Regions from separate parts of the Bacillus sp. VA13 genome, predicted to be linked through region 1. Evidence: riboswitches for the same ligand, from Rfam matches in the RefSeq annotation. Region 1 holds a riboswitch; each other region holds the start of a gene.
What was found. Region 1 has a riboswitch for S-adenosylmethionine ahead of AC0C66_RS00500 (phosphoadenylyl-sulfate reductase). Riboswitches for the same ligand answer to the same signal wherever they lie in the genome.
Positions count from the first base shown of each region.

Region 1 (7,509 bases):
TGCTCTTTGGCATATTGTAAAATCTCTTTATTTACTAATCTGTCATATAAGATGACATCAGCTTTTTCAATGGCTTTCAGCGCTTTAATTGTGAGCAGATCAGGGTCTCCGGGACCCGCTCCTACAATATATACTTTCCCCATCGTATTTCCCCCGATCTATTCGAGTTCTTCCAGAACATTCGCTGTGATGTTGTTCTCGCTTGCATTCCGGCATCTGAGAAGAACACAGCAGATCACATTTAGCTCAATTTTTGTTTGACAAACTCGATCAGCTGATTTTTGCACGCTTCACGGTCATGCTGTCCTGAATCAAGAACGAGCTCCGGTGCTTCCGGCTCTTCATAAGGAGAATCAATTCCCGTAAAGAACGGAATTTCCCCGTTTCTAGCTTTTTTGTAGAGCCCTTTCGGATCTCTTTGTTCACAAATATCGAGGTCGCATTTAATGTATACCTCATTGAATTCGCCTGCTTCCACAAGCTGGCGAACCTGTTCTCTGTCCTCGCGGAAAGGAGAGATAAAAGCAGTAATCACAATGGTGCCCTGCTGAACAAAAAGCTTTGCCACCTCTCCGATTCGGCGGATGTTTTCTTTTCGGTCTTCATCAGAAAAACCAAGATCCTTATTTAAGCCGTGACGGATATTATCCCCGTCCAGCACAATGACTTGGTAGCCCTGCTCAAACAATTCTCTCGCAGCTGCATTGGCAATGGTTGATTTGCCTGAACCGCTTAACCCTGTCAGCCAGAGAATGGAGCTTTTGTGCTTGTTTTTTTTCTGATACTCTTCTTTTGTAATAGAGGCTTCATGCCATACGATATCGCGATTTGTCACTGCCAGTCCTCCTTAAGATACGCCTGCTTCTTCTTTTTTCTTCATACCTTTGATTAACACTTCTACGACTTCTGCGCGGCTGAATTCTGCAGGAGGCAGCACACCGTCTCTCAGCATGCCTCTTACCTTAGTGCCTGATAAGATGACGTGATGTTCTCTGCCGTGAGGGCACGTTTTCGCCGTTCCCATATTTCCGCATTTTTCACAGAAGAAGCTGTGCTCGAATTTCAGCGGTGTAATCCCGAGCTCTTCAGGTTTAAATGTGTCAAACAGCTCCTGTGCCTCGTATGTTCCGTAATAGTCACCTACACCTGCGTGATCGCGGCCGACAATAAAATGCGTGCAGCCGTAGTTCTTTCTGACAAGTGCGTGGAAAATGGCTTCTCTCGGTCCCGCATAACGCATCGCCGCTAAGAAGACGCCGAGGAACACGCGGTCTTTCGGGTAATAATTGTCAAGAAGCACTTGGTAGCTTTCCATCCGCACATCAGCTGGGATGTCATCAGATTTTGTTTCACCTACCAGCGGGTTTAAGAACAAGCCGTCTACTGTTTCAAGAGCCGTTTTTTGAATGTATTCATGCGCTCTGTGAACAGGATTTCTTGTTTGGAAACCAACAATGGTTTCCCAGCCTTTTTCCGCAAACTGGCGTCTTGTTTCCGCCGGTTCAAACGTAAACTCAGGGAACTGTTTTGAAGCTTTTTTAGTCAATGTGATTGGTCCGCCGACGTATGTATTGCCGCGGCTGAAAAGCTTTTTAACACCCGGGTGCTCCTGCTCATCCGTTTTATACACATTGACAGCTTCTTTTTGTTTGTCAGGCACGTATAGGTCTTCGATTTGGATAACGCCGTATGTTTCTCCTTCATACGTTAACTTTACCGTTTCACCGACTGACAGTTCCGCTGCTTTTTGCGCATCAACCGGAAGCGTGATTGGAAGGGACCAGACAACGCCGGAAGAAAGACGCATGCTTTCGACAACAGATACGTAATCTTTTTCATTAAAGAAGCCTTCGATCGGGCTGTATGCACCGATTCCGATTAATTCCAAATCTGCGAAAGAAATCAAATCAAGTTCAATTTCTTTTTGAATGCTGCTCACATCATATGATTCATCTACTCTGTTTACTAATGTTCCTCCGTGTGGTGCTAAGCTCATAATATCGATTTCCTCCTAGTTAACATATAAAATAACTCAGATTAATGATCAGATTCCCCCGCCTTGTTCGTGGACAGAGCGTCTCTCTTTACGTATGGCCTTCGTCAGGCTGACGGCACCGCCCGCCGCTAAAAGCACACTTACCATGATAAAGATTGAATAATAATCCGCTTTTAAAAACAAGGATACAAGCAGATAAGAAATTGATAAAGATAAAAACGGCGATACAATCCATACCTTCAGCATCGTTTGAACAACTTGTTTATGGAACACGTTCGGACCGTTTTTTGCCATGCCTATTCCGATAATAGACGATGACGTGACTTGCGCCAAGGGCACCGGCATCCCAAATACAGAACTGATGATCACCAGTCCGGCTCCTGTACCGGATAAGAGAATGCCTTCTCCTTTTGAGAATCTCGTAATTTTCTTCCCGTTTGTTTCTAACACCCGCCGGCCTAATAACAACGCGCCAAGAGCAACAAAAGCTCCCCCGTATAAGGTTCCTTTCGTTACATCCAGCACACCGGCCGCCACTAACGGGCCAACGGCATTCGCCACATTGTTCATACCGGCAGAGAATGCTTCAAAAAATCCGGCACCTAACAAAACAATGCCAAGGATTTTTTGCTTTTTAGAAGATTTAATTTCAATCTTAAAATAACGAAACAGCTTAGATACAAAATATGTGAAACCGAAAGCGAACAGCGGGACAAAAACCCAAAACGACACAATGACCAGCAGGTTGTTCACAAACAATACTTTGTAAGCCACTCCCACGCCGACAACTGCGCCGACTGTTACTTCACTTGTCGACAAAGGAATGCCGAGAAGATTAGCCGTAAAGAGCGACAGCGCAGCGGCTCCAATAATGATGCAAACAATCGTCAGTGTAATCGTCTGCTCGGGGATAATCCCGGAGCTGATGGTTTTTACAACCTCGCCCCCGCCAATGACCGCCCCGGCCAGCACACCGACTGCGCATAGGATCAAAGCGTAGGTTTTCTTTTTAATGGCTCCAGAGCCGTAAGCAACTCCCATCGAAGCTGCAGCGCCGCTTGCACCAATATTCATCGCGAAAAACAAGCTAAATAAAATAGCGGCTAGTTCCATTTTGCAGCTCCTTATTCATGCAGTCCGCATTCTGTTTTCGCCATACCATTCCATCTGCCTGAACGTAAATCCTCTGCGGTAAAAGCAGGAGCCGTGCAAGGCGCGCAGCCAATACTAGGATATCCTTGATCATGAAGCGGATTGTAGTCCAGCTCATTCCGGGATGTGTATCTCCAAATGTCTTTCCAAGTCCAATGGATAAGCGGGCATACTTTTACTGATTTGAATTTTTCATCTTTGTTTAAGAAATTCGTATTGGCACGGCTTGGCCCTTGATCGCGGCGCAGACCGGAAAGCCAGGCTGGATGTCCTGAAAGCGCCTCTCTTAAAGGAACAACCTTTCTAAGATAGCAGCACTGATTCGGCTCTCTTTCCCACAGTTTGTCACCATGTTCTTCGGCTTGCTCCTCAAGGGTAAGGTCTGGTTTTTTCAGGATGATATTAAGACCCGGATAACGCTCTTTCACTCGTTCAATCGTTTCATAGGTTTCTTTAAAATGAAGTCCTGTATCAAGAAACACAATCTCTGCGTCTTTTTTTACTTTATAAATTAAGTCAATCAGAACGATTCCCTCAATTCCGAAACTGCAGGCATAAACAAGCTGATTGCCGTAATGGCCGTATGCCCACTTTAAAACTGAAAGCGCTCCTTTATAAGGGTCGTCTTCCGGAAATGTAATCGTTGGTTCTTCCCAATTATCGTACGTTAACATTTCTTCTTTCCTCCTTTCGGAGACAAACAAACAGTAGCTTTCTGCCGGTTGTCTTTTCCCAATTGTAATGTGATGCGCGGCTGCTGTTATCACAAACAGCCTTTTTTCCTCTTAAAATAAAAAACTTTCAATCCGGCGGAAAGAAAGACAGGAACAGCATGTAGCCCTTATCTTTCAAAATGGAATTCATTTTGCTGGAAGTAGCACCTTACAAACTATGCAGGTTGCCGGGCTTCATAGGTCCAGTCCCTCAGCCGCTCTTGATAAGTTTTTAGATTTGTAGTAAATTTTAGCACAATTCTAACATAAGTCAACCCGACTTTTTTTATAGGATTAATAAAAAAACAGGCCGAGTGGCCTGTTTCCAAGTACAACAAGGCTTTGAAGCCTCTATACATCACCGAAATTTATTTCTTATTTTTTAAACCAATCTTTTGACTCGGGATTTCGTTTCCACGTTTTCAGCTTTTCTAGATCGTCCGAATGAATATTTCCGTTTTCGAGCGCGACCTCTGTGAGCGTATCGTAATCAGTTAAAGAGTAGTATGGAAGTTCTGCCTTTGCGAAGGCTTCCTGCGCTTTAGGGAGCCCGTACGTAAAAATGGAGACGACACCGAGCACTTCACAGCCAGCCGCTTGTAAAGCTGCCGCAGCTTCAAGTACGCTTCCTCCTGTGGAGATTAAGTCTTCAATAACGACAGTTTTTTGCCCCTTTTGAACAGCTCCCTCAATCTGATTGCCTTTTCCGTGCGCTTTCGGCTTGCTTCTCACATAACACATCGGAAGATTCAAACGGTCAGCCGCCAGAGCAGCATGAGGAATACCGGCTGTAGCTGTTCCCGCAATCATTTCAGCTTCAGGAAAATGCTCTTCGACAAGCTTGCTGATACCTGAGGCGACATCATTTCTGACCTCCGGGAAAGATAGCGTAAGGCGGTTGTCACAGTAGATTGGCGATAAAATGCCGCTTGCCCATGTAAATGGCTCGTTCGGGCGTAAAAATACAGCTTGGATGTCTAATAGATGTTTTGCGATGATTTGTTTCATGATTTGATTCCCTCCCATTCGAGTCTGACAGCTTCATAGGCTTTTACTGGGTCTTTCGCTTTGGTAATCGAGCGTCCTACCACAATCGCTGATGAACCTTTCTCTTTTGCAATTGCAGGTGTCGCTACGCGGATTTGGTCATTCGCAGCGTCCTCTGACATCCTGATCCCCGGAGTGACAGTCAGAAATGAAGGCGACACCGCTTGGTAAATGGCTTGTGCTTCATGAACAGAGCAGACCACTCCATCAAGCCCGCTTTCTTCTGCCAGCTTGCTGTAGTGCACGACCGTGTCGATCAGAGGCTTTTCGATCAGCAGTTCATTCTTCATCATTTGTTCAGATGTACTTGTCAGCTGGGTTACCGCGATAAGTGACGGGCGTTTTTTTCCGGAAAGCGTTCCTTCTTCTAAGCCTTCCAGAGCTGCTTGCATCATTTTTTTGCCTCCGGCCGCATGAACATTGACGAGGTCCACCCCGAGACCGGCAAGGCGCTTCATCGCTTTGTTTACAGTGGTCGGGATGTCATGAAGCTTTAAATCTAAAAACAGCTCGCAATTTCTTTCTTTTAATTGTTTAACTATAGAAGGCCCTTCTTGATAAAAAAGTTCCATTCCAACCTTTACAAATAACGGTTCTTGTTGAAAAGGCGCTAAGAACGCAAGTGTTTCTTCAGCTGATGCAAAATCAAGCGCGATGATGGGCAGGTTGTTTTTCATGGTTCCAGCTCCTTCCGATGCATTCTTCAATTGATTGATAGCCGTATTGACGCAAAACAGATGGAAGCTGTTCAATCATGTCCGGGCATGCAAAAGGATTCACAAAGTTTGCTGTTCCGACAGCGACCGCGCTTGCTCCCGCGAGAAGAAACTCCAATGCATCTTCGGCCGTCTGCACGCCTCCCATTCCGATAATCGGGATATTGACCGCTTGGCTGACTTCATACACCATGCGAATGGCAACCGGCTTCACGGCAGGGCCGGAAAGCCCCCCTGTTTTATTCGCTAATATCGGCTTGCTTGATTTTAAATCAAGCCTCATGCCGATTAATGTGTTAATCATCGTAAGACCGTCCGCTCCCGCCTCTTCGATCGCAGATGCAATTTCCGTGATATTTGCCACGTTCGGGGAAAGCTTTACATAAACGGGTACTTCTGAAACCTCTTTAACCGCCTTCGTCAAATCAGCAGCCATTTCAGGGTTCGTGCCAAAAGCGATTCCGCCTGTTTTCACATTCGGACAGGAAATGTTCAATTCAAGTGCATGAACATTAGGCGCTTTGCTGATATGCTCTGCAACTTCAACATAATCCTCGACTTGAGAACCTGCGACATTTGCAATGATCGGCGTATCAAACTGCTCAAGCCACGGCAGCTCATTTTGCAAAACGCTTTCCAGCCCCGGATTTTGGAGACCGATCGCATTGAGCATTCCGGCGCCAGTCTCAGCTACCCTAGGCGTCGGGTTCCCGAAGCGAGGCTCCTTTGTCGTAGCTTTGATCATAATTGCTCCGAGACAAGATAAATCATAAAGACGCGCAAACTCTTTTCCAAAACCGAAGCAGCCTGATGCAGGAATGATCGGATTTTTCAAATCAAGTCCCGGCAATTTCACCTCTAGCATTACAGCGCCACCTCCTGAGCTTTAAATACAGGTCCGTCGAGACATACTTTTACGTAGGATGTCTCACTTTCGTTTGTATGGCACACACACGCGAAGCAGGCGCCGATTCCGCAGCCCATTCGTTCCTCCATGGACAGGTAAACTTCTTTATGGGCATATTCCTGTTTTAATGCCTTCAGCATCGGTGTCGGCCCGCAGCTGAGGAGAATGTCAAACTCTAGATTTTTCTGTTTAATCACATTTGTAACAAACCCGGTTTCCCCATAGGTTCCGTCAGCTGTTGCCACATACGTGTCTCCGTACTGCCGGCATTCTTCTTCGTAAAAAACATCCTTTGCCGATTGGAACCCTAGCACGTGTATGACCTTTACCCCTTTTTCGTTCAAGCGTTTCGACAGCTCTTGGAGAGGCGGAACACCTACACCGCCTCCTACCAGCAAAGCCGTCTTTCCGGGTTGGACTTCATTGACAGGAAAGCCATTTCCCAAAGGCCCGAGGACATCCACAAGTTCTCCCTGCTGCTTCAGTGACAAGAGTCTTGTTCCTTCCCCATCTACTCGATAAATGATGGTGACTTCATTTTTTTCAAAGTTGACGTCGGCGATGCTGATTGGTCTTCTCAAAAGAGGCGTAACCGCTTCGCTCACTTTCAGATGAAGGAACTGTCCCGGGGTTGTAAACCCTTGGACAAGCTCCCCTTTCAGAACCATTTGATACACCCGGTCTGCAATTTGCTGGTTAGAACATACTGTCAAATACGCTTTTTTCATATAGTGACTGCCGCCTCCTGATTTGTGTTGACTGCCGGCATTTGATCAGCACGGAATGTCATGCTTTCCAGCACTCGCAATATCGCTTCTGCCGTATCTAAAGATGTTAAGCAGGCAACACCGTTTTCTACTGATTCACGTCTGATTCTAAATCCGTCTCTTGCCGGCTGCTTTCCTTTTGTCAGCGTATTGATGACAAACTGCGCTTCTCCGTTTCTGATCACGTCAAGCAAGTTCGGGCCGTCTTGGC
Region 1 covers NZ_JBVQPP010000001.1:93,880-101,388, reverse strand. The annotation lists gene cobA (uroporphyrinogen-III C-methyltransferase) at 1-143, opposite strand, end outside; gene cysC (adenylyl-sulfate kinase) at 242-835, opposite strand; gene sat (sulfate adenylyltransferase) at 848-1,996, opposite strand; gene cysP (sulfate permease) at 2,045-3,109, opposite strand; gene AC0C66_RS00500 (phosphoadenylyl-sulfate reductase) at 3,121-3,822, opposite strand; SAM riboswitch class I at 3,987-4,092, opposite strand; gene pyrE (orotate phosphoribosyltransferase) at 4,237-4,869, opposite strand; gene pyrF (orotidine-5'-phosphate decarboxylase) at 4,866-5,585, opposite strand; gene AC0C66_RS00485 (dihydroorotate dehydrogenase) at 5,554-6,489, opposite strand; gene pyrK (dihydroorotate oxidase B electron transfer subunit) at 6,489-7,259, opposite strand; gene carB (carbamoyl-phosphate synthase (glutamine-hydrolyzing) large subunit) at 7,256-7,509, opposite strand, start outside.

Region 2 (6,883 bases), on a different contig from region 1:
TCATTAGTTATCCCAAATCTGGTCAAGAAGCATTCACCATCTTGGACAGCGGGTGCGGTGAGGGATCTCATCTGAATGCGCTTTGCGGGTTTGATTATGCGGGGAGAACAGCGACGGGAGCCGGCATCGATCTTTCGAAGGATGGGATTATAAAAGCTTCTAGGACATTCAAAGATCAGATGTGGGCGGTTGCCGATGTGGCGCGTGCTCCCTTTCATGACCGCCAATTCGATGTTGTCTTGTCGATTTTTTCACCATCCAATTATGCAGAGTTTCATAGGCTGCTGAAGGATGATGGCATGCTCATAAAAGTAGTGCCGCGAAAAGATTATTTAATAGAATTAAGGCAATTTTTATATACTGATTCACCAAGGCGTACGTATTCCAATATGGCAGCTGTTGAGCGTTTTACAGCGAATGTTGAACACAGCCATCATGTGAGGCTGCGTTATGTCAAAACGCTTGATCGCCAAGCGATACATTGGCTGCTCCAGATGACGCCGCTCGCCTGGTCTGCGCCGGAAGACAGAGTCAGGCTGCTGAAAGAGATGAAATCAGCCGATATTACGGTTGATGTTGATATCTTAATAGGAATGAAATGAATGGCAGAGGAAAGCTCCGAAAAAAGGAGCTTTCCTTTTTTTAATCGGAATAGTTGGCCCCCGCTTCCCGTACATATGGAAAGGGGACGGGAACGGTCGATGCGGAGAGTATTTGTAAACGCTTTCCCATCCGTGGAAATGGGGGATGTGTGTGGAACTGATCATCATTCTATTGGCGTTAGGCTTGCTGATGTTTACGGCGTATCGGGGATTTTCTGTCATTTTGTTTGCGCCGATTTGCGCGTTATTTGCGGTGCTGCTGACAGATCCAAGCCATGTGCTTCCTTTTTTCTCCTCGATTTTTATGGAGAAGATGGCGGGTTTTATTAAGCTGTATTTCCCGGTATTTTTACTCGGTGCGATTTTTGGAAAAGTCGTTGAAATGTCCGGGCTTGCGGCATCGATTGCGAAAACGATTGTCAGGCTTGTCGGGGCAAAAAGAGCGATACTTGCCATTGTGCTGATGGGCGCTATCTTGACGTACAGCGGCGTCAGCCTATTTGTTGTCGTGTTTGCCGTGTATCCGTTTGCGAAAAATCTGTTCCGAGAAGCTAACATACCGAAACGCCTCATCCCGGGAACGATTGCTTTAGGGGCTTTTACATTTACAATGGACGCACTTCCGGGGACGCCGCAAATTCAAAATGTCATCCCGACGACGTTTTTCAAAACAGACATTTATGCCGCTCCTTGGCTTGGCTTGTTCGGCGCAGTGATTGTGCTGGCAGCGGGCATGATGTATTTGGAATCGAGGCGAAAAAAAGCGCAGACATCCGGCGAAGGCTACGGCGGTTTTGATTCGGAGAATACTGCTGCTCTTGAATCGCCTGAGTTCACGGCCGAACCGGACAAAAGCCCGGTGCAGCATGCGCTTGCCTTTGTCCCGCTTATACTCGTAGGTGCAGTGAATAAATGTTTCACCATATACCTTCCAAAGTGGTATCCGAATGGATTTGATTTTTCATCGATCGGATTAAAGGAATTCGGCAAGCTCGATATTTCTTCAGCGGCTGCTATTTGGTCGGTGGAGCTCGCTCTGGTGATTGGCATCATTACAACGATTTTATTTGATTGGAGAAGGGTGTTTGCCCAAATGAAGGAAGGGCTGAATGAAGGGATCGGCGGTGCCTTGCTGGCATCTATGAATACGGGTGCCGAGTATGGTTTCGGCGGCGTTATCGCCGCGCTGCCGGGGTTTCACAAGCTGAGCAGCGGAATCTCGCACACCTTTACCGATCCGCTTGTGAACGGGGCCGTCACGACAACTGCACTGGCGGGGATCACCGGATCGGCTTCAGGAGGTATGGGCATTGCACTAAGCGCGATGTCGGATCAATACTTGCAGGCGATTCAGGCTTACAACATTCCGCCGGAAGTGATGCATCGAGTCATATCGATGGCATCAGGCGGCATGGATACGCTGCCGCATAATGGCGCTGTTATCACGCTTCTGGCCGTGACAGGACTAACTCACCGGCAATCGTATCGGGATATTTTTGCAATCACGCTCATTAAAACGGCTGCCGTATTTGCTGTGATCGCGATTTACAGCCTGACCGGTCTAGTGTAAGAGAAAACGAAAGGGGCATCAATATGGGAAAAGTACTGTCATCAAGTAAGGAAGCTGCGGAACTGATTCATGATGGAGATACACTGATCGCAGGAGGATTCGGGCTCTGCGGCATTCCTGAACAGCTCATTTTGGCGATAAGAGATCAGGGAGTAAAGGATTTAACCGTTGTCAGCAACAATTGCGGAGTTGATGACTGGGGGCTTGGTTTGCTTTTGGCTAACAGGCAAATCAAGAAAATGATCGCATCCTATGTCGGTGAAAATAAAATTTTTGAGCGGCAGTTTTTAAGCGGAGAGCTTGAGGTTGAACTTGTTCCCCAAGGAACGCTCGCTGAGAGAATTCGTGCAGGCGGTGCGGGCATACCGGGATTTTACACGGCGACAGGCGTTGGTACTTCAATAGCAGAGGGAAAAGAACATAAAACGTTCGGAGGCCGGACATATGTACTGGAGCGAGGCATCACCGGCGACGTGGCGATTGTCAAAGCGTGGAAAGCGGACACCATGGGGAATTTGGTTTTTCGGAAAACGGCGAGAAATTTCAATCCCGTTGCCGCCATGGCAGGGAAGATTACGATTGCCGAGGCAGAAGAAATCGTGGAAGCGGGAGAGCTCGATCCAGATCATATCCATACGCCGGGAATTTACGTACAGCATGTGGTGCTTGGCGCGAGCCATGAAAAACGGATTGAAAAGCGAACAGTCCGACAAGCGGCGGGAAAGGGTGAGGCGAAATGAAAGAAGCGAGAAAACGAATGGTCAAACGGGCTGTACAAGAAATCAAGGATGGCATGAACGTCAATCTTGGGATTGGAATGCCAACGCTTGTCGCAAATGAGATACCCGATGGCGTTCACGTCATGCTTCAGTCAGAAAACGGCTTGCTCGGGATCGGTCCGTATCCTGTGGAAGGAACGGAAGATGCGGATTTGATCAATGCAGGAAAGGAAACAATCACTGAAGTGACGGGGGCTTCCTATTTTGACAGCGCTGAGTCATTCGCAATGATAAGAGGCGGGCATATCGATTTGGCTATCCTCGGCGGCATGGAAGTTTCTGAGCAGGGCGATTTGGCCAATTGGATGATCCCAGGGAAAATGGTAAAAGGGATGGGCGGCGCCATGGATCTCGTCAACGGGGCGAAACGGATCGTTGTCATCATGGAACATGTCAATAAACATGGCGAGTCAAAGGTGAAAAAAACATGCTCGCTTCCGCTGACAGGCCAGAAAGTCGTACACAGGCTGATTACGGATTTGGCTGTTTTTGATTTTGATAACGGCCGCATGACACTGACGGAGCTTCAGGAAGGTGTCACAATTGAAGAGGTTTATGAAAAAACAGAAGCCGCTTTCGCTGTAAGCCAGTCTGTGATCAAACAAAATTCTTAATGGGAGGGTGTTTGACATGAAAAAACAAGTCGCCTTGGTGACTGGGGCAGCCGGCGGAATCGGATTCGAAATCGCGAGGGAATTCGCCCGTGAAGGCGCTAGCGTCATCGTTTCGGACCTTCATCAGGAAGCATGCGAAAAGACCGCTTCCAAGCTTGCAGAAGAAGGTTTTGACGCAGCAGCCATTCCGTGTGATGTGACAAAGGAAGCGCAAGTCGCTGATACGGTAAACGCCATCCAAAAACGATACGGCCGCTTGGATATTTTGGTGAACAATGCCGGTATTCAGCACGTCGCCCCGATTGAAGAGTTTCCGACAGAAACCTTTGAACAGCTGATCAAGGTTATGCTGACGGCGCCCTTCATCGCGATGAAGCATGTTTTTCCGATCATGAAAAAACAGCGGTTTGGCAGAATTATTAATATCGCATCTGTTAATGGTTTAGTCGGCTTTGCGGGGAAATCCGCTTATAATAGTGCCAAGCACGGCGTCATTGGACTGACAAAGGTGGGGGCGCTGGAAGGTGCGCCCCACGGCATTACAGTCAACGCGCTCTGTCCGGGTTATGTCGATACACAGCTTGTCCGCAATCAGCTGAGCGATCTTTCGAAAACGAGAAATGTCCCTTACGACTCCGTGCTTGAACAGGTCATTTTTCCGCTTGTGCCGCAAAAACGATTGCTTTCCGTCAAGGAAATCGCGGATTATGCGGTGTTTTTGGCAAGCGAGAAAGCGAAGGGTGTCACCGGGCAGGCTGTCGTCCTTGATGGAGGCTATACCGCTCAATAACATAAAAAACACACTTGCTCCGCCAGGGAATCAAGTGTGTTTTTTCTTTGCTTATTTCCAAACATCGTTAGCGATCTCAACCACATGGCGCAGCTTCGCCCATTGCTGTTCTTCAGTCAGCTTGTTGCCTTCCTCAGTTGAAGCGAATCCGCATTGAGGGCTGAGGCAAAGCTGGTCTAAGCTCACATAGCGGGACGCTTCTTCGATACGGCGTTTTACATTGTCTGGATGTTCAAGCTCACCGAATTTAGATGTCACTAAGCCAAGGACAAGCTGAAGATCAGAGCGCTTCACATAACGGAGTGGTTCAAATCCGCCTGAGCGTGAATCATCATACTCTAGGAAAAGCCCGTCCAGGTTCAAGCCGTCAAAAATGGTTTCGGCTGCTGCGTCATAGCCGCCTTCCGCTGTCCAAGTGGACTGGAAGTTGCCGCGGCAAATGTGCATTGTTACGGTCAAGTCATCCGGACGGTCTGCAATCGCGTCGTTAATGGATTTCGCAAACAGCTGGCGAAGCTCATCAGGCGTTGTTCCGAACGCTTCGATTTGTTTTAAGCCTTTTTCAGATAAGAAAACAGCCCATGCTGTATCATCAAGCTGGAGGTAGCGGCAGCCTCTGTCATAAAACGCTTGAATCGCTTTTTTATATGCTTTGGATACATCGTGCTGGAAAAGGTGATAGTCGTTTTTGTATGCATCCTTTTCCAGCTTTCCGCGGAAAAACAGCATATTCGGGCTTGGGATTGTCATCTTTGGTGTCGCGTCACCGGCAATGCTATGGAGAAAGGAGTAATCTTCAAGCATTGGGTGAGTTGAAAAGTCGATATCACCGGTCACTTTTATGCCGCGTGCTTTTGTCTGTACGTTATGGAATTGAATGCCCTGCTCAGGAGTAAACGGCTCAACGCCATCTAAGTTTTCAAGGAAATCAAAGTGCCACCACGCTCTGCGGAATTCACCGTCTGTCACGACGTTCAGGCCGGTTTCCTTCTGTTTTTCCACAATGCGGGTGATTTCATCGTTTTCGATTTGGCGAAGCTGCTCAGCCGTAATCTCGCCGGCCGCTTTTTGCAGCCGCGCTTTTTTAACGGGCTCAGATCTCAGCAGGCTTCCGACTTGATCCGCGCGAAACGGCGGTTTTTTTCTTTGAAGTGATTTTTGTTCTGCGGGTGTTGTTTGTTGTGGCATGTTGTCCATTCCTTCTTTCCATTCGAATATAAAAAAGCTCTTCCTTTGGATAAGGAAGAGCTTGTATGACAATCTCAACCTTATCTTCAAGAGCAATCATTGCTCTAAAGGATTTAGCACCATTCTGTTAAACAGCGGTTGCCGGGTATCGCAGGGCCAGTCCCTCCACCTCTCTTGATAAGGAAAACCTTTTTATGAAATTTTCTGATAGTATCTATTATTCACACATTTTATGTTTCTGTCAATGATAGATTATCTCCACACATCGTTGGCGATGTCGATCACATGGCGCAGCTTCGCCCATTGCTGCTCCTCTGTCAAAAGATTGCCTTCTTCTGTAGAGGCGAAACCGCACTGCGGGCTGAGGCACAGCTGATCCAGGCTGACAAAGCGCGCCGCTTCATTGATTCGGCGCTTCACATCCTCAGGATTTTCAAGCTCGCCGTATTTCGATGTAATCAAACCGAGTACAATTTGCAGATCCTTGCGTTTCACGAAACGGAGCGGATCAAAGTTACCGGAGCGGTCATCATCGTATTCCAAGAACAGGCCGTCCAAATGTAAGCCATCCAAAATCGTTTCCGCTACAGCGTCATAGCCTCCAGATGCCGCCCAAGTTGAACGGAAGTTGCCGCGGCAAATGTGCATCGTGATTGCTAAATCATCAGGCCGATCTGCCACTGCATCGTTAATCGTTTTGGCGAATAAGGCAGGCAATGTTTCTGGATCGCCGCCAAGCGCTCGGACGACCTCTCTGCCTTTTTCCTCAAAGAAGAGAGACCATGACGTATCATCAAGCTGAAGATAGCGGCATCCAGCGTCATAGAAGGCTTTGATTGCTTTTTTGTACGCTTGGGCCAGATCATGAAAGTATTCCTCTTGGTCGTCATAAATCCCTTTATCGGCTTTTTCACCGAAAAACAGCATATTCGGGCTCGGAATCGTCAGCTTTGGTGTCGCGTCACCGGCAGTCTCATGTAAAAATTGATAATCGGCAAGCGCGGGGTGGCTCGTAAAATCGAGTTTTCCCGTCACTTTGATGCTGCGTGCTTTTGTTTTCGCATGATGGAACTGAATCCCTTCAGCCGGGATGAACGGTTCCACACCGTCAAGCCCTTCCAGGAAATCATAATGCCACCAGGAACGTCGGAATTCCCCGTCTGTTACCACATCGAGACCGATTTCTTTTTGTTTTTCCACAGTGCGGGTGATCTCTTGATTTTCGATATCACGAAGCTGTTCCGCAGTGATCTCGCCAGCCGCTTTTTTTTGCCGGGCTTCTTTCACCGGAGCAGATCGCAGTAAACTGCCGACATGATCGGCACGGAAAGGAGCTTTGA
Region 2 covers NZ_JBVQPP010000002.1:212,034-218,916, forward strand. The annotation lists gene AC0C66_RS09285 (methyltransferase domain-containing protein) at 1-602, shown strand, start outside; gene AC0C66_RS09290 (GntP family permease) at 754-2,172, shown strand; gene AC0C66_RS09295 (CoA transferase subunit A) at 2,196-2,912, shown strand; gene AC0C66_RS09300 (CoA transferase subunit B) at 2,909-3,565, shown strand; gene AC0C66_RS09305 (3-hydroxybutyrate dehydrogenase) at 3,582-4,355, shown strand; gene AC0C66_RS09310 (5-methyltetrahydropteroyltriglutamate--homocysteine S-methyltransferase) at 4,407-5,543, opposite strand; SAM riboswitch class I at 5,621-5,727, opposite strand; gene AC0C66_RS09315 (5-methyltetrahydropteroyltriglutamate--homocysteine S-methyltransferase) at 5,796-6,883, opposite strand, start outside.
Region 2: another riboswitch for S-adenosylmethionine. It lies ahead of AC0C66_RS09310 (5-methyltetrahydropteroyltriglutamate--homocysteine S-methyltransferase); the one in region 1 lies ahead of AC0C66_RS00500 (phosphoadenylyl-sulfate reductase).

Region 3 (7,509 bases), on a different contig from region 1:
TCAATATCAAGACCTGAGTCGATTTCATCAAGGATGGCGATTTTCGGTTCAATCATCATTAATTGAAGGATTTCGTTGCGTTTTTTCTCCCCGCCTGAGAAGCCTTCGTTAAGGTAGCGCTGGGCCATTTCAGGGTCCATTTCAAGGAACTCCATGTTTTCGTCCATTTTGCGGATGAATTTCATAAGAGAAATTTCATCGCCTTCTTCTCTGCGCGCGTTGATTGCTGAGCGAAGGAAGTCGGCATTTGTCACACCGCTGATTTCACTTGGGTACTGCATCGCAAGGAATAAACCTGCCTGCGCACGCTCGTCCACTTCCATCTCCAGTACATCTTTGCCGTCAAGCGTGATGCTTCCTTTTGTTACTTCATATTTAGGATGCCCCATAATAGCAGCTGACAAAGTGGATTTACCTGTTCCGTTCGGTCCCATTACGGCGTGGAACTCTCCGCCTTTTATTTCAAGGTTTACACCCTTTAAGATCTCTTTCCCTTCGATTTCAACGTGAAGATCTTTGATCGTTAATGTTGAAGCAGCCATATCTATACCTCCAAAAATATATAATCATTATTCTCATTTTATTCTCATTCTAATTTTATAACAAATGAAAAGTAAATACAACTTTTTATCGTGCCTTGCACATTCCTCAAGTTTAACAAAGATCTGCACTTTATTAAAGCGATTGAAAAAGAAAAAGAGTGGATTCCCACCCTTTTTTAAAAGATTGATTTTCTCAATAACCTCCCGCAGAAATCCGCTTGCTCTTTTCATAATCAAGCTCTCTCTGCCGCTCTACTTTCATTCTTGTTTCCAGCCGGCGTCCGTATTCCTCGTATCCAATTCCGTGAGACAGAAGCATTGCTTTTTCCATTTCTGACGTATAATCGAGGTCCAGTCTATCCTGGCTGCTGCAAATAATGAATCAATCCCTTCATATATTTGCTTCTATTGTATCAACGCTGCAATGGATACCGCAAAAAGGATATGGCTTGAAATAACGGCAGATGAGACGAAGGCATCCTTTTAGATCAAATGAGAATGGTTTTTCGGAATATTCCTTCTCTTAATGCGTGGTGTTTCCAAATTCCTCTATGCACTGCTGGACAACTGTCACGCCTTGGCTGAGAGCCGCGCCGCCTCCAAATGCCGCCGCCACACTGACGGCTTCGAGAATATTTTCTTCTGTCGCTCCCTCATCAAGACAGCCTTTTGTGTGATAGATCATGCAATATTCATCCTGGGCATTGATGGCGATTCCGAGGGCGATCAGCTGTTTTTCTCTTTCAGTCAGAGAATTGCCGGCAAAGCATTGTTCAGTAAACTCGTTAAACTTTCTTCCCATCAGCGGCATCTTTTGTTCAAATGTGCCTAAACCTAATTTATACTGTTTTAGCGCGTCCTGCATGCTTCCTCTGTCTTGATTCAAAGAAAATCCCTCCATCTGTTTAACATTCCTTTTTATTATGAACAGCTTTTAGGAAAATACCCGAAAAAAACCCCGGATTTCTCATCCGGGGTTTCAGTCTTATTCAGATACAGGAAGCACAGCTCCGTCGTATTTTTTCTCGATGAAGTCTTTGATCTTTTTAGAGTGAAGAACTTCCATTAGCGCTTTGATTTTTGCAGAATCTTCTTCGCCTTTTCTTACCGCAATGATGTTAGCGTATGGGTTGTTTTTCGTTGATTCTACTTCAATCGCGTCTTTTTTAGGATTTAATTTATTTTGGATCGCATAGTTTACATTGATGAAGACCGCGTCTCCTTCTTTGTTATCATATGCTTTTGCCGTTAATTCAGGCGCTACTTTTTTGAATTCAAGGTTTTTCGGGTTTTTCTTAATGTCTTTCAATGTTGCGTCAACTGTTTCCACTTTAGAATCAAGTGTGATTAATCCTGCGTTTTCAAGCATTGCAAGCATACGGCCTTGTTCAGCGACGTTGTTTGTCAGGATAATTGTCGCACCGTTTGGAAGGTCTTTCAGTGATTTGTATTTTTTAGAGTAAATACCAAATGGCTCTAAGTGAACAGCTCCGGCATTCACAAGTTTGTAATCTGTGTTTTCTTTCATTTCTTGCTCAAGGTAAGGAATGTGCTGGAAGTAGTTCGCATCCACTTCTTTATCAGCTAAAGCTTTGTTGTACATCTTGTAATCACTAAGCACTTTCACTTTCAGCGTGTAGCCTTTTTCTTTCAACAATGGTTCAGCTTCTTTTAAAATTTCCGCATGCGGTGTTTTTGTCGCTGCAACCACAATTTCTTTCTTGCCGGATTCAGCGCCGTTATTTGAACCGCAGGCAGCCATAACCCCTGCAAACACAAGCAGTAATGCACCCAAAAATAGCTTTTTCAATGTAAATCCTCCCTTATCGTTTGTCTATAATATTTGTTATTACATCACCGATGATTTGAATAATAAAGACGATGATTAAAATAAACACAGTAGCAACGAAGGTAACATCAGCATTATTAGACTGATATCCTTCTACGTACGCAAGGTTTCCAAGGCCGCCTGAACCGATGGCTCCGGCAATTGCCGTTGAGCCAATCAAAGCGATGGCCGTAACCGTGATCCCAGAAATAAGAGCCGGCATAGACTCCGGAAGCAGCACTTTGAAAATAATCGTAGACGTTTTAGCGCCCATTGATTTAGCGGCTTCTATCACACCTTTATCAACCTCGCGCAATGCGATTTCAGCAAGGCGCGCGTAAAACGGTGCCGAACCGATCACCAGCGCCGGCAATGCGGCGTTAGGCCCTAAGATCGTGCCGACTAAGAACTTCGTAAACCCTAACAGTAAAATAATTAAAATAAGGAATGGAATCGATCTGAATATGTTGACAATGGCCGCAATCACAGAGTTGACCGCTTTATTTTGCCAAAGGCTCCCTTTGCTTGTCAGGAAAAGCAGCAAGCCGAGGATCACCCCGATGACAAAAGCAAACAATAAAGAGATCAGCGTCATATAAAGTGTTTCATATGTCGCGTTCCACAACTCAGTTAAATCAACGTTCGGAAAGTATTTTTCAAACATTCGTGATCACCTCTGCTTTCACCTGTTTGTCATTAATGAACCGGATCACGTTTTGCACTTCTTCCTCGTCTCCATCAATATGGATGAACAGTGAACCGTAAGCTCCATCCTTCGTCTGAGAGATTTTCCCTTGCAGAATATTGACGCTGACATTGAAGTTTCTGATCATCTCTGTAATCAGAGGCTGTTCAGCAGAATCACCGACAAATGTGAGCTGAACCATTTTTCCTGATGCTGTTTCATCAAGAAGGTGCTGTAGCGTTTCTTTCGTTTCTTCCGGCTCTGTCACCTGCTGAACAAATCGTTTTGTCATGTCTTCCTTCGGATTTTTGAAGACATCGAGAACTTCGCCTTCTTCCACAACCTTTCCGTTTTCCATGACAGCGACTCTGTTGCAGATTTTGCGGATGACATGCATTTCGTGTGTGATCAGCACAATCGTCAAACCGAGTCTTTCATTAATATCGGACAATAGATCCAAAATTGAATCTGTCGTTTGCGGATCTAATGCTGATGTCGCTTCATCGCAAAGGAGAACCTTCGGATTGTTTGCAAGCGCTCTGGCGATTCCGACACGCTGCTTTTGCCCGCCGCTCAGCTGAGACGGATAAGATTTTTCTTTTCCTTCTAAACCTACCAGTTTAATCAGTTCATCGGCGCGCTTGATCCGTTCGCTCTTTTTCACCCCGGCAATTTCTAAAGGAAACATGATATTGTCTCTAACGGTCCGCGACCAAAGCAAATTGAAATGCTGGAAAATCATGCTGATTTCATGGCGTGCATTTCTTAAAGCGCGTCCGTTCACTTCATTAATCTTGGTTCCCGCCACTTCCACGGTTCCTGAGGTTGGTTTCTCAAGGCCGTTCAGCAGACGGATTAAGGAACTTTTACCAGCTCCGCTATATCCTATAATTCCAAAAATCTCACCTTTTTTAATGGAAAGCGAGACATTTTGGACAGCATTGACATCTCCGTGTTTCGACTTATAAACTTTTGAAACATCTTGAAGATTGATCAAAGCAATCACCTGCCTTAACACTATTCTAAGAAATCTTCCGGGTTTTTCTGCAAAAGAAAAGCCTTTCTGCACACTTGAGCAGAAAGGCTTATATAAAATGCCTTTCTCTCATCTTTCAAAGCTGAACGCTTCGTGTGAATTGGCACCATTTCAACAGCGTTGATGGTTGCCGGGCTTCATAGGGCACTTCCCTCCACCTCTCTTGATAAGAGAAATATATAGTCTTTTTCGTCCGGAAATTCTTAATGTAGAATAGCATGGCGAATGATTAAATGTCAATAAAATAAATGATGTCAACTTTTACTATTATAATAATTACCTATTTTTTAATTCTTTAAAATCCTCTGAAAAAATCCGTTCGTCAGCCAGAGTATGGCTTCTAGTTTTAACAGGGCCCTGAATGACCCCTTTACTTTGAGGCTTCCGCTCTGAATAAGGTGCTGAAGGGAAATGTCTCCGTGCAATAAGTCAATAATTTCTGTTTGGTTTCCGTAAAAGGTCAGGTTGGACGTTTGGGGCGAAGAAATTTTTTTCATTTCTCCCTGTTCGTTTATTGAGACGGTTAAGGCTTCTGTTTCTCCTTGGAAGGTAATGAGCAATGTCGAAGCGTTCAAAAGGGGTTTTAAAAACAGATGCTGATACTCATCTTCTAAAACTTCCGCTTTCTCCATATGTACAACCTCCTATTTGTTGGTCATACATACACATTTCTCTTTCTGGCGCAAGAACCCCTTTATAAAACGAACGACAATTTCATTGGATTGTGCAGAGAAATATGTCATAAATGGGATGCGGAAGATGATTTTTGTTTGATCAGCTCATATAAATAAGAAACAGAGTGAAACGCATATCCTCTTTCGACCACTTTTCCGCCTTTAAACAGCAGAAAACAAGGGACGCTTTCAATTTGATATGCTTTTGCGAATGTCGGAGAGTAATTGACATTGTTTTTATAGAAGGCGACATCAGGCAGCATTTCTTTCACCACTGTCAGCATTTTGCTTGCAAGCTGGCAGGTGCCGCAAAACGGAGTATATAAATAAAGGAGATACACATCATCTTCAATGTGCTCAAGCTCATATTCTTGGAGTTCTTTCATGCTATACACCTCGGGATTTTCTTTCAAGAAAAATAGTATGGACATTCAAATTCGCACGCAGCAATACAGAGGCGACATGGTGCCTGGGTGCAGCCGCTACTTCCTTATAGGCTCTGTCGATATGGAGATGGCAGGCTTCGTTAAATTCTCTTTTCAGCTGTTTTCTTAATTTCTCGCCTGATTCATCAGCATCAACTAATATATAGACGTCTTTATCGTAAAGCTCGTCAGCCAATTCCTCAAGCTTCAGCTGGCTGATTGTTCCATTTGTGCAGATAATGCGCACTGGTTCATTCAGGACGCTTTCGATTTTCTCTTTATCTGTTTTCCCTTCGACAATCATAACCTTTTCCAGCTCATCCATCTTCATCTTCTTCACCTGCCGCGTCATATTTGAAACGTTCAGATTGTAAAAGAAGGCAGTGAAATTCACCGCCAACATTAACACCAGCCGTTTTCGTAGTCACAATCCACGTATTTTTCGTCGTTTCCTGAGACCACATCAGCTGTCTTATAAAATTTCTCATTTTCAAAGGAATAACCGGACTTAAGCTCATATTCATTCATGCTTGTCATTTGGCCGATCATCTCATTTTCATGATATAACGAGAGCCGGCCATTTTGAAAGCGGCCTGTCACATCATTGGTGACATCGAGCTTTTGTTTGCTGAAAGCCATATTGGACACCTCCCATAACGTTAGCGTGTCCAATTGCCTTTACAGCTATCCTGTTTTAGTCTTCTTGTGTCATCTCTTCGTATTGCTCTGCTGTCATCAGTTTTTCAATTTCAGAAGCGTCAGACGGCTCAACGACGATCATCCATGCTTTTTCGTACGGAGATTCGTTGACGAATTCCGGACTGTCATCAAGATCTTCGTTTACTTCCACAACAGTTCCGTTAATCGGTGCATAAAGCTCAGATACCGTTTTAACGGATTCAACACTGCCAAATGGCTCGTCCGCTTTGATTTCAGCGCCGACTTCAGGAAGTTCGACAAACACGATGTCGCCTAGCTCAGACTGGGCAAAATGCGTAATTCCGATTCTAGCTTTTTCTCCTTCAACTTTTACCCACTCGTGTTCTTCTGAGTAACGCAAATCTTTAGGTATGCTCAATTGAATCCCTCCATTTTTTACAGCACTACAATAAGAAGATAACATACTTTTCAAAAAAAATTTACATTAAGCCCAGTTTTCTTCAAATTGGTCTTCTTTAAATCCGACTGTCACTTTTTCGCCGTCTGTTGTAAGCGGGCGTTTGATCAGCATTCCGTCTGAAGCCAGCAGTTCAAGCTGCTCGTCCTCCGACATGTGATACAGCTTTTCCTTGAGATTCAGCTCGCGGTATTTCATGCCGCTCGTGTTGAAAAATTTCTTGAGATCCAGCCCGCTTTTTTCATAAAGCGCTTTTAGTTCTTCTTTGCTTGGAGGCTGCTCTGCAATATGTATTTCGTTTATTTCTTTCCCATGCTCTTCAAGCCATTTCTTTGCTTTGCGGCACGTTCCGCATTTAGGGTACCAGTAAAAAGTTAACGACATCTTCTTCCCCCTCAATAAAATAATCGAGGTTATTTTAACACAGTTTGTTTTAAAAACCTAAAACAGTGCTTCTTAAAAAAGCTCCGCGCATGCGGAGCTCTTGGCCAATCAGACAATATATTTTTCAGCCTCAAAAACGCCCGCTGCCGCTTCACGTTTTTTCTGAATGACGTTTTTAGGTGTTACGCGCGTGAGCTTGCGCAGAGCGGAAAGCATCATGCGGAGTGAATCTCCTTCTTCCATTGCGATGAGGGATTCCTTCGCGTGCGCTTCAATTTCATTAAAGGCTTCTTGAACGAAAATTTCTGTATACAGCACCTTTTGCGCCGCTTTTTCTTCGCCTTGCGCGGCAATGGCCTTTTCCGTTCTGAGCACGGCTGATTCCATTGCATACACATTGCTGACGATATCCGCGACGTTGACGAGAATTTCTTGTTCGCGATCGATGGCTTTTCCGTATTTTTGCGCGGCGAGACCGGCAGCGAACAGCGCGATTTTTTTGGCTTGCTTAACGATATATTTCTCCTGCTCTAACACGCCGCTGCCAGGCTCTTCAGGCATAAGCATCATGAGTTCTTCCTGCAGCAATTGCGCTTTTTCAAATAGAGGCAGTTCGCCTTTGAGCGCTTTTTTCAGGAAGGTGCTTGGCACGATTAACCGGTTGATTTCGTTTGTGCCTTCAAAAATCCGATTGATCCTTGAATCCCTGTAGGCTCTTTCTACTTCGTACTCCTGCATAAAACCGTAGCCTCCATGAATCTGCACGCCTTCATCTACGATATAATCAAGCGTTTCAGAGCCAAATACCTTATTCAGAG
Region 3 covers NZ_JBVQPP010000005.1:114,041-121,549, reverse strand. The annotation lists gene sufC (Fe-S cluster assembly ATPase SufC) at 1-542, opposite strand, end outside; gene AC0C66_RS18215 (YuzK family famiily protein) at 736-873, opposite strand; gene AC0C66_RS18210 (carboxymuconolactone decarboxylase family protein) at 1,066-1,443, opposite strand; gene metQ (methionine ABC transporter substrate-binding lipoprotein MetQ) at 1,528-2,352, opposite strand; gene metP (methionine ABC transporter permease MetP) at 2,366-3,034, opposite strand; gene metN (methionine ABC transporter ATP-binding protein MetN) at 3,027-4,052, opposite strand; SAM riboswitch class I at 4,158-4,264, opposite strand; gene AC0C66_RS18190 (SCP2 sterol-binding domain-containing protein) at 4,379-4,723, opposite strand; gene AC0C66_RS18185 (thioredoxin family protein) at 4,831-5,151, opposite strand; gene AC0C66_RS18180 (toprim domain-containing protein) at 5,153-5,515, opposite strand; gene AC0C66_RS18175 (YusG family protein) at 5,593-5,829, opposite strand; gene gcvH (glycine cleavage system protein GcvH) at 5,885-6,268, opposite strand; gene AC0C66_RS18165 (arsenate reductase family protein) at 6,335-6,691, opposite strand; gene fadE (acyl-CoA dehydrogenase FadE) at 6,800-7,509, opposite strand, start outside.
Region 3: another riboswitch for S-adenosylmethionine. It lies ahead of metN (methionine ABC transporter ATP-binding protein MetN); the one in region 1 lies ahead of AC0C66_RS00500 (phosphoadenylyl-sulfate reductase).

Region 4 (7,509 bases), 1.4 Mb from region 1:
CACGGCAACAGGTCTGTCTGCTTTCCAGGTCCACATGCTCTTCACCTCATACGAAATTTAAATAGAGAAAGAAGGATGAATACTATGATCTACCCTTATAAGGAACACATGCCAGATATCCACCCAACAGCCTTTGTAGCTGATAATGCAACCATTACCGGTGATGTCGTTATCGGAGAACAGTCCAGCATTTGGTTTTCTGTTGTCATAAGGGGAGATGTCGCGCCGACTAGAATCGGAAACAGAGTCAATATCCAAGATTTAAGCTGCCTCCATCAAAGCCCGAACCGGACGCTTCTCATTGAAGATGACGCCACGATAGGCCATCAGGTTACACTTCATAGCGCTGTTATCCGCAAGAACGCCTTAATTGGTATGGGCTCAATCATCTTAGACGGAGCCGAAATTGGCGAAGGCGCCTTTATTGGTGCCGGCAGTCTTGTCCCGCCGGGAAAGATCATTCCGCCTGGCCATCTCGCTTTTGGCCGTCCTGCAAAAGTCATACGCCCTTTGACCGAAGAAGACCGACAAGATATGCAAAGAATACGGTCGGAATATGTAGCAAAGGGCCAATACTATAAATCACTTCAACAAACATAAGACCTGCTTCGTCTTACTTTACCATTTTTCAAATTATGTTTGAAAGCAATAACCATTGTTTACCCGGACGTCATGACAGTTCGGGTTTTGATTTCTCCATAAAACGTTCACATACGGCATCAAACGTATGACTTTTATCTTATCATAAAACTTGTTCCGCAACTGTAAGCTGTCCCTGCAAAAAAATATGTTCCTATTCTTTCCTGTTCTCTATTTTCTATGACCACACACAAAAAGAGCCCGCTGGGAGCTCTTTTGGTCAGCTGATATTTCGTTCGTTGGCAGCAGCCGCATTTTTCTTATGAAAACCTTTTCCATAATACACGGCAAGTAAGATAAGAAACCAAATCGGCCCGACAATCACGGCTACCCTTGTATCGGGACTGTAAGCCATAAGAATAACGACAAATGCTAAAAATGCCAAAGATACATAAGACGTAAACGGAAAGAAAGGCATTTTGTATTTTAAGTGTTTCTTTTCTTCCGGCCGCAAGCTTTTCCGGTATCTAATTTGAGAAAGCAAAATGATCGCCCACGTCCAAATCGCTCCGAAAGTTGCAATGCTTGTGACCCAAGTAAACACCTTTGCAGGTACAACATAGTTTAACAGCACTCCGACTAATAAAGCGCCCGCTGAAGCCAGAACAGCTTTACCCGGGATGCCGCCTTTCGTCAGCTGCCCGTATGCTTGTGGTGCCTCACCCTGCTCCGCTAAGTTAAACAGCATCCGCCCTGTGCTGAAAATGCCGCTGTTGCATGAAGACAGCGCAGCCGTCAAGACGACAAAGTTAATGATGCCTGCTGCCGATGGAATGCCCACTTTTTCAAATGTGAGGACAAACGGGCTTCCTTGTGAGCCAATTTCCTGCCATGGGTAAATAGACATAATAACAAATAAAGCGCCTACATAAAAAATCAAAATACGCCAAAATACCGTATCAATTGCTTTGGCCAACGATTTTTGCGGGTTTTTCACTTCACCAGCCGTTACCCCGATCATTTCAATCCCTAAATAGGCGAACATCACCATTTGAAGTGACAATAAAACCCCTTTTATTCCATGTGGGAAAAATCCTCCGTTGTTCCACAAGTTGCTGATTCCGGTTGCAATGCCTCCATTGCCGACCCCTGCGATGATCATCAATAAACCGACAGCAATCATTGATAAGATTGCAACAATTTTAATCAAAGCGAACCAAAATTCCAGCTCTCCGTAAGCTTTGACAGCCAAGAAATTAACACCCGTCATAATGACCAGCGCCGATAATGCCCAAATCCAGTTTGGCACGTCCGGAAACCAGTACCCCATATAAATCCCGACAGCAGTGATTTCGGCCATACAGGTGACAACCCATAAAAACCAGTAGTTCCACCCTGTTAAATAACCTGCAAGCGGTCCCAAATAATCACGGGCATAGCGGCTGAAGGAGCCAGCGACCGGTTTTTGAATGGCCATTTCTCCAAGCGCTCTCATAATAAAAAACATGACCAGGCCGCTTATGGCATACGCTCCCAAAATACCCGGCCCTGCTAATTGAATAGCTGATGCGGAGCCGAGGAACAATCCCACTCCTATAGCAGCCCCTAAAGACATTAAAGAAATATGCCTTTCTTCGAGTCCGCGGTGCAGCTCTTGTTTTTGTTTTTGCATGCTTTCTTCTCCCCTAGAAAAAAATATCAATAAATTATTTTTCTGAATTTTCCGTGTGGATTGGGTAAATCAATGATGATGGAGAAATAAAAGGATAATAACAAGGCTTTCGACGAATCGAAAGCCTTGTTGTCTGTTACACAAAGATGACTTCTTTAGGCTGATGGCTCAGCTCTTCAGGCATATACCGTTTTTCGATATTGATGCTGTGCCAGATCATAAAGATCAGTACAGTCCATATTTTACGGCTGTTATCAGCCTTGTCCGCACAATGGTCTTCAAGAAGCTGAAGAACATAATCCTTGTGGATATAAGCATCCGTTTGGCTTTCCTGAATCATGTTCCGCACCCATTCGTTCATTTCGTTTTTCAGCCAATGACGGATCGGTACAGGGAAACCAAGCTTTTTGCGGTTTAATACGTGCTCAGGCACAATTCCTTCAGCGGCTTTGCGAAGAAGATACTTCGTCGTGCCGTTCTTCGTTTTCAGCTCATCAGGAATTTTTGAAGCGACGTCAAATACGACTTTATCCAAGAACGGCACACGCAGTTCCAAAGAATTCGCCATCGTCATTTTATCCGCTTTTAACAAAATATCGCCGCGCATCCAAGTATGGATATCGACATACTGCATTTTGTTGATATCGCTGTATGAGCTGCTTTCTGTAAAGTAAGTTTTTGTCACATCACGATATGAAAGATTCGGATTATAATGCTTCAGCAGCTGTTTTTTAACAGATTCCTCGAAAATTTTCGCGTTACCGATATAACGATCCTGAAGCGGAGTACAACCGCGCTCAAGCAGGCTCTTTCCTCTCATACCTTCAGGCATAACAGCCGCAACGTGCAGAAGCATCTTTTTTAGGCCTGACGGAATGCGTTCAAACGGTTTAAGCGAAAGCGGCTCACGGTAAATGTTATATCCGCCGAAGAGCTCATCCGCACCTTCACCTGATAAAGCAACCGTTACATGTTTTTTCGCTTCTTTTGCAACAAAGTACAACGGAATCGCTGCAGGATCAGCAAGCGGATCATCAAAATGCCATACGATCTTCGGAAGCTCGTTCATGTATTCCTCAGGCGAAATGACTTTACTGATATTTTCAATGCCAAGTGCCGCTGCAGTTTCTTTCGCTACATCGACTTCACTAAAGCCCTGCTGTTCAAATCCGACAGAGAATGTTTTTAAGCTTGGATGAAATTCCTTCGCAACGGATACAATAAAGGAAGAATCAATTCCGCCAGACAGGAATGAACCGACAGGAACGTCACTTCTCATATGAACGTTTACAGAGTCATAGATCGCGTCTCTGACTTCTTTCACAAGCTTATCTTCTTCAGTCTGAACTGGCTTAAAGTTCGCTTTGAAATACGTTTTGAATGTGATATCGCCGTCCGGGCGGATTGTGAACTGTGAACCCGGCTCTACTTTTTTCACATTGGCATCAAGCGTGTTTGGTTCAGGAACGAATTGGAAAGACATGTACTGCTGCAATGCCTCTTTATCTATTTCAATATCATTCTGAGCAACCATTAAACTTTTTCTCTCTGAGGCAAAATAAACCTGATCATTGATCGTTGTGTAGTACAACGGTTTAATGCCGAATGGATCTCTTGCTCCATAAAGCACATGATCGTTTTTATTCCAAATCAGAAAGGCAAACATACCGCGGAGTTTGGACGCCGCTTCTTCTTTGTAGTGACGGTAAGTCGCAAGAAGAACCTCTGTGTCCGAATCCGTGTTGAATGTATACCCCTTTGCTTCAAGTTCTTCTCTCAATTCAATATAGTTATAGATTTCTCCGTTAAAGATAATCCAATATGTTTCATCTTCATATGATAAAGGCTGTCCGCCATTTTCTACATCAATAATGCTGAGCCGTCTGAATCCGAATCCAACGTGCTCATCATGGAAATATCCATCACTGTCAGGACCGCGGTGAACGATCATTTGGTTCATTTGTTTGATTAGTTCTTCTTGATCAGCGGTTTGAGCTAACGGATGCTTGTTAAAAACCCCGACAAATCCACACATAGTATTGCCTCCATAATTAAAATTGTCATCATTGAACCCCTATTTATAGACGCTGTGAATAGTATTTGGTTTCACGGTTATGTAAAAAAATAAACATGAATACAACGTGAAAAAGGGAAAGCCGCTTAACGAGTAAGCGGCTATAAAGTTATTCTCCTAACGCTTCTTTACGCAGCTGCTCCGCTTTGTCTGTACGTTCCCACGGAAGATCAACATCGTGGCGTCCAAAGTGGCCGTACGCAGCAGTTTGTTTGTAGATCGGACGGCGTAAATCAAGCATTTTGATAATGCCGGCAGGTCGTAAATCAAAGTTATTGCGAACAACTTCAATCAGTTTTTCCTCAGAAGCTTTACCGGAACCGAATGTGTTGATTGAGATTGATACAGGCTGTGCAACACCAATCGCGTAAGCAAGCTGTACTTCGCAAGAATCAGCAAGCTCAGCCGCAACGATGTTTTTCGCAACGTATCTTGCTGCATAAGCCGCAGAACGGTCTACCTTCGTTGCATCCTTACCTGAGAACGCTCCTCCGCCGTGGCGCGCATAGCCGCCGTAAGTATCAACGATGATTTTGCGTCCTGTAAGTCCCGCATCCCCTTGAGGGCCTCCGATAACGAAACGTCCTGTAGGGTTGATGAAATATTTTGTTTCTTCATCAATCAGCTCTTCAGGAACAACCGGATTGATAACATGTTCTTTAATGTTGCGCTGGATTTGCTCAAGCGTAATTTCAGGGTGGTGCTGAGTTGAAATAACAATCGCGTCAATGCGGACAGGTTTGTTATTTTCATCGTACTCAACCGTTACCTGTGTTTTGCCGTCAGGGCGAAGGTATGGAAGAATATCTTCTTTACGGACTTCACTCAGGCGGCGGGCTAATTTATGAGCAAGTGAAATTGGAAGAGGCATAAGCTCTTTCGTTTCGTTGCACGCGTAACCGAACATTAAACCTTGGTCACCCGCACCGATCGCTTCAATTTCTTCGTCGCTCATTGTGCCTTCACGGGCTTCAAGCGCTTGGTCTACACCCATTGCAATATCAGCAGACTGCTCGTCAATTGATGTTAAAACCGCACAAGTTTCCGCATCAAATCCGTATTTCGCACGTGTGTATCCGATTTCTTTAATGGTTTGGCGAACCGTTTTCGGAATGTCAACATACGTAGATGTTGTGATCTCTCCGCTGACAAGCACCAAACCAGTTGTCACAGACGTCTCACAAGCAACACGCGCGTTAGGGTCTTTCTTTAAAATTTCATCTAAAATGCTGTCAGAAATCTGGTCACAGATTTTATCCGGATGCCCCTCCGTAACAGATTCTGATGTAAATAAACGACGATTTTTACTCATGATTTGCTTCCTCCTGCACAAGGCCTCCCGAAAGACCTTGTATATATGATACGGAACTCGCTCCCTCTTATACAATGTAACGTTATATTAGAGAATGTTAATTGGCATATTTATGAAATAAAAAAACCTTTTCCATCGAGGAAAGGGTTTGGTCTTTGTGCCTTTCACTCTTATCGCTCAAGGAATCATACAACCTTGCAACAGGTTAGCACCTTGGTTGTCTCACACAGTTGAACATAATAAATAACAGAGAAACCGGTTGCTGGGCTTCATAGGGCCTGTCCCTCCGCCAGCTCGGGATAAGAGTATCCGCTCAATGAAATATCTTATCGTAAAAGGGTTTGCAATGTCAATATGATTCAGAAGAAATAGGCACCTATATCGAGGGAAAACATTGGAAAACGCACACACAAAAAACAATAAATAGTATAGACTATTTGAAAATATATGTTATACTAATTCACAATTAGCAAAACACAAAAAACGATAAAGGAAGGTTTCATATGAACTCAGTTGATTTAACCGCTGATTTACAAGCCTTATTAACAAGCCCAAATGTGCGTCATAATTTATCAGCAGCACAGCTTACAGAAAAAGTACTCTCCCGGAACGAAGGCATTTTAACTTCCACGGGTGCTGTTCGGGCGACAACAGGCGCTTATACAGGACGCTCACCTAAAGACAAATTTATCGTGGAGGAAGAAAGCACGAAAAATAAGATCGATTGGGGGACGGTGAATCAGCCGATTTCAGAAGAAGCGTTTGAGCGGCTGTACACGAAGGTTGTCAGCTATCTGAAACAGCGAGATGAGCTGTTTGTTTTCGAAGGATTTGCCGGCGCAGATGAAAAATACAGACTGCCGATCACCGTCGTAAATGAGTTCGCATGGCACAATTTATTCGCAAGACAGCTGTTTATCCGCCCGGAAGGCAATGATAAGAAAACAGTTGAACAGCCGTTTACCATTCTTTCTGCTCCGCATTTCAAAGCGGATCCAAAAACAGACGGCACACATTCCGAAACCTTTATTATTGTCTCTTTCGAAAAGCGGACGATCTTAATCGGCGGAACAGAGTATGCCGGAGAAATGAAGAAGTCCATCTTCTCCATTATGAATTTCCTGCTCCCTGAAAGAGATATTTTATCCATGCATTGCTCTGCCAATGTCGGTGAAAAAGGCGATGTTGCCCTTTTCTTCGGACTGTCTGGAACAGGCAAGACCACCCTTTCAGCCGATGCTGACCGCAAACTGATCGGCGATGATGAACACGGCTGGTCTGACACAGGCGTCTTTAATATTGAAGGCGGATGCTACGCCAAGTGTATTCATTTAAGCGAAGAAAAGGAGCCTCAGATCTTTAACGCGATCCGCTTCGGGTCTGTTCTCGAAAATGTTGTTGTGGATGAAGATACACGTGAAGCCAATTATGATGATTCATTCTATACCGAAAACACGCGTGCGGCTTACCCGATTCATATGATTGACAACATCGTGACACCAAGCATGGCAGGCCACCCTTCAGCAATTGTATTTTTGACGGCTGATGCATTCGGAGTCCTGCCTCCGATCAGCAAACTGACGAAGGAGCAGGCGATGTATCATTTCTTGAGCGGTTATACGAGCAAGCTTGCCGGAACCGAACGCGGTGTGACATCTCCTGAGACGACGTTTTCCACATGCTTCGGCTCACCGTTCCTGCCGCTTCCTGCTCACGTCTATGCTGAAATGCTCGGCAAAAAGATCGATGAACACGGCGCAGACGTTTTCTTGGTCAATACCGGCTGGACCGGCGGCGGCTACGGTACAGGCGAGCGCATGAAGCTTTCTTACACGAGAGCGATGGTCAAAGCAGCGATTGAAGGCAAATTAG
Region 4 covers NZ_JBVQPP010000001.1:1,529,453-1,536,961, forward strand. The annotation lists gene ytpA (phospholipase YtpA) at 1-36, opposite strand, end outside; gene AC0C66_RS07900 (gamma carbonic anhydrase) at 85-600, shown strand; gene alaP (alanine permease AlaP) at 860-2,251, opposite strand; gene asnB (asparagine synthase (glutamine-hydrolyzing)) at 2,388-4,286, opposite strand; gene metK (methionine adenosyltransferase) at 4,435-5,637, opposite strand; SAM riboswitch class I at 5,805-5,943, opposite strand; gene pckA (phosphoenolpyruvate carboxykinase (ATP)) at 6,141-7,509, shown strand, end outside.
Region 4: another riboswitch for S-adenosylmethionine. It lies ahead of metK (methionine adenosyltransferase); the one in region 1 lies ahead of AC0C66_RS00500 (phosphoadenylyl-sulfate reductase).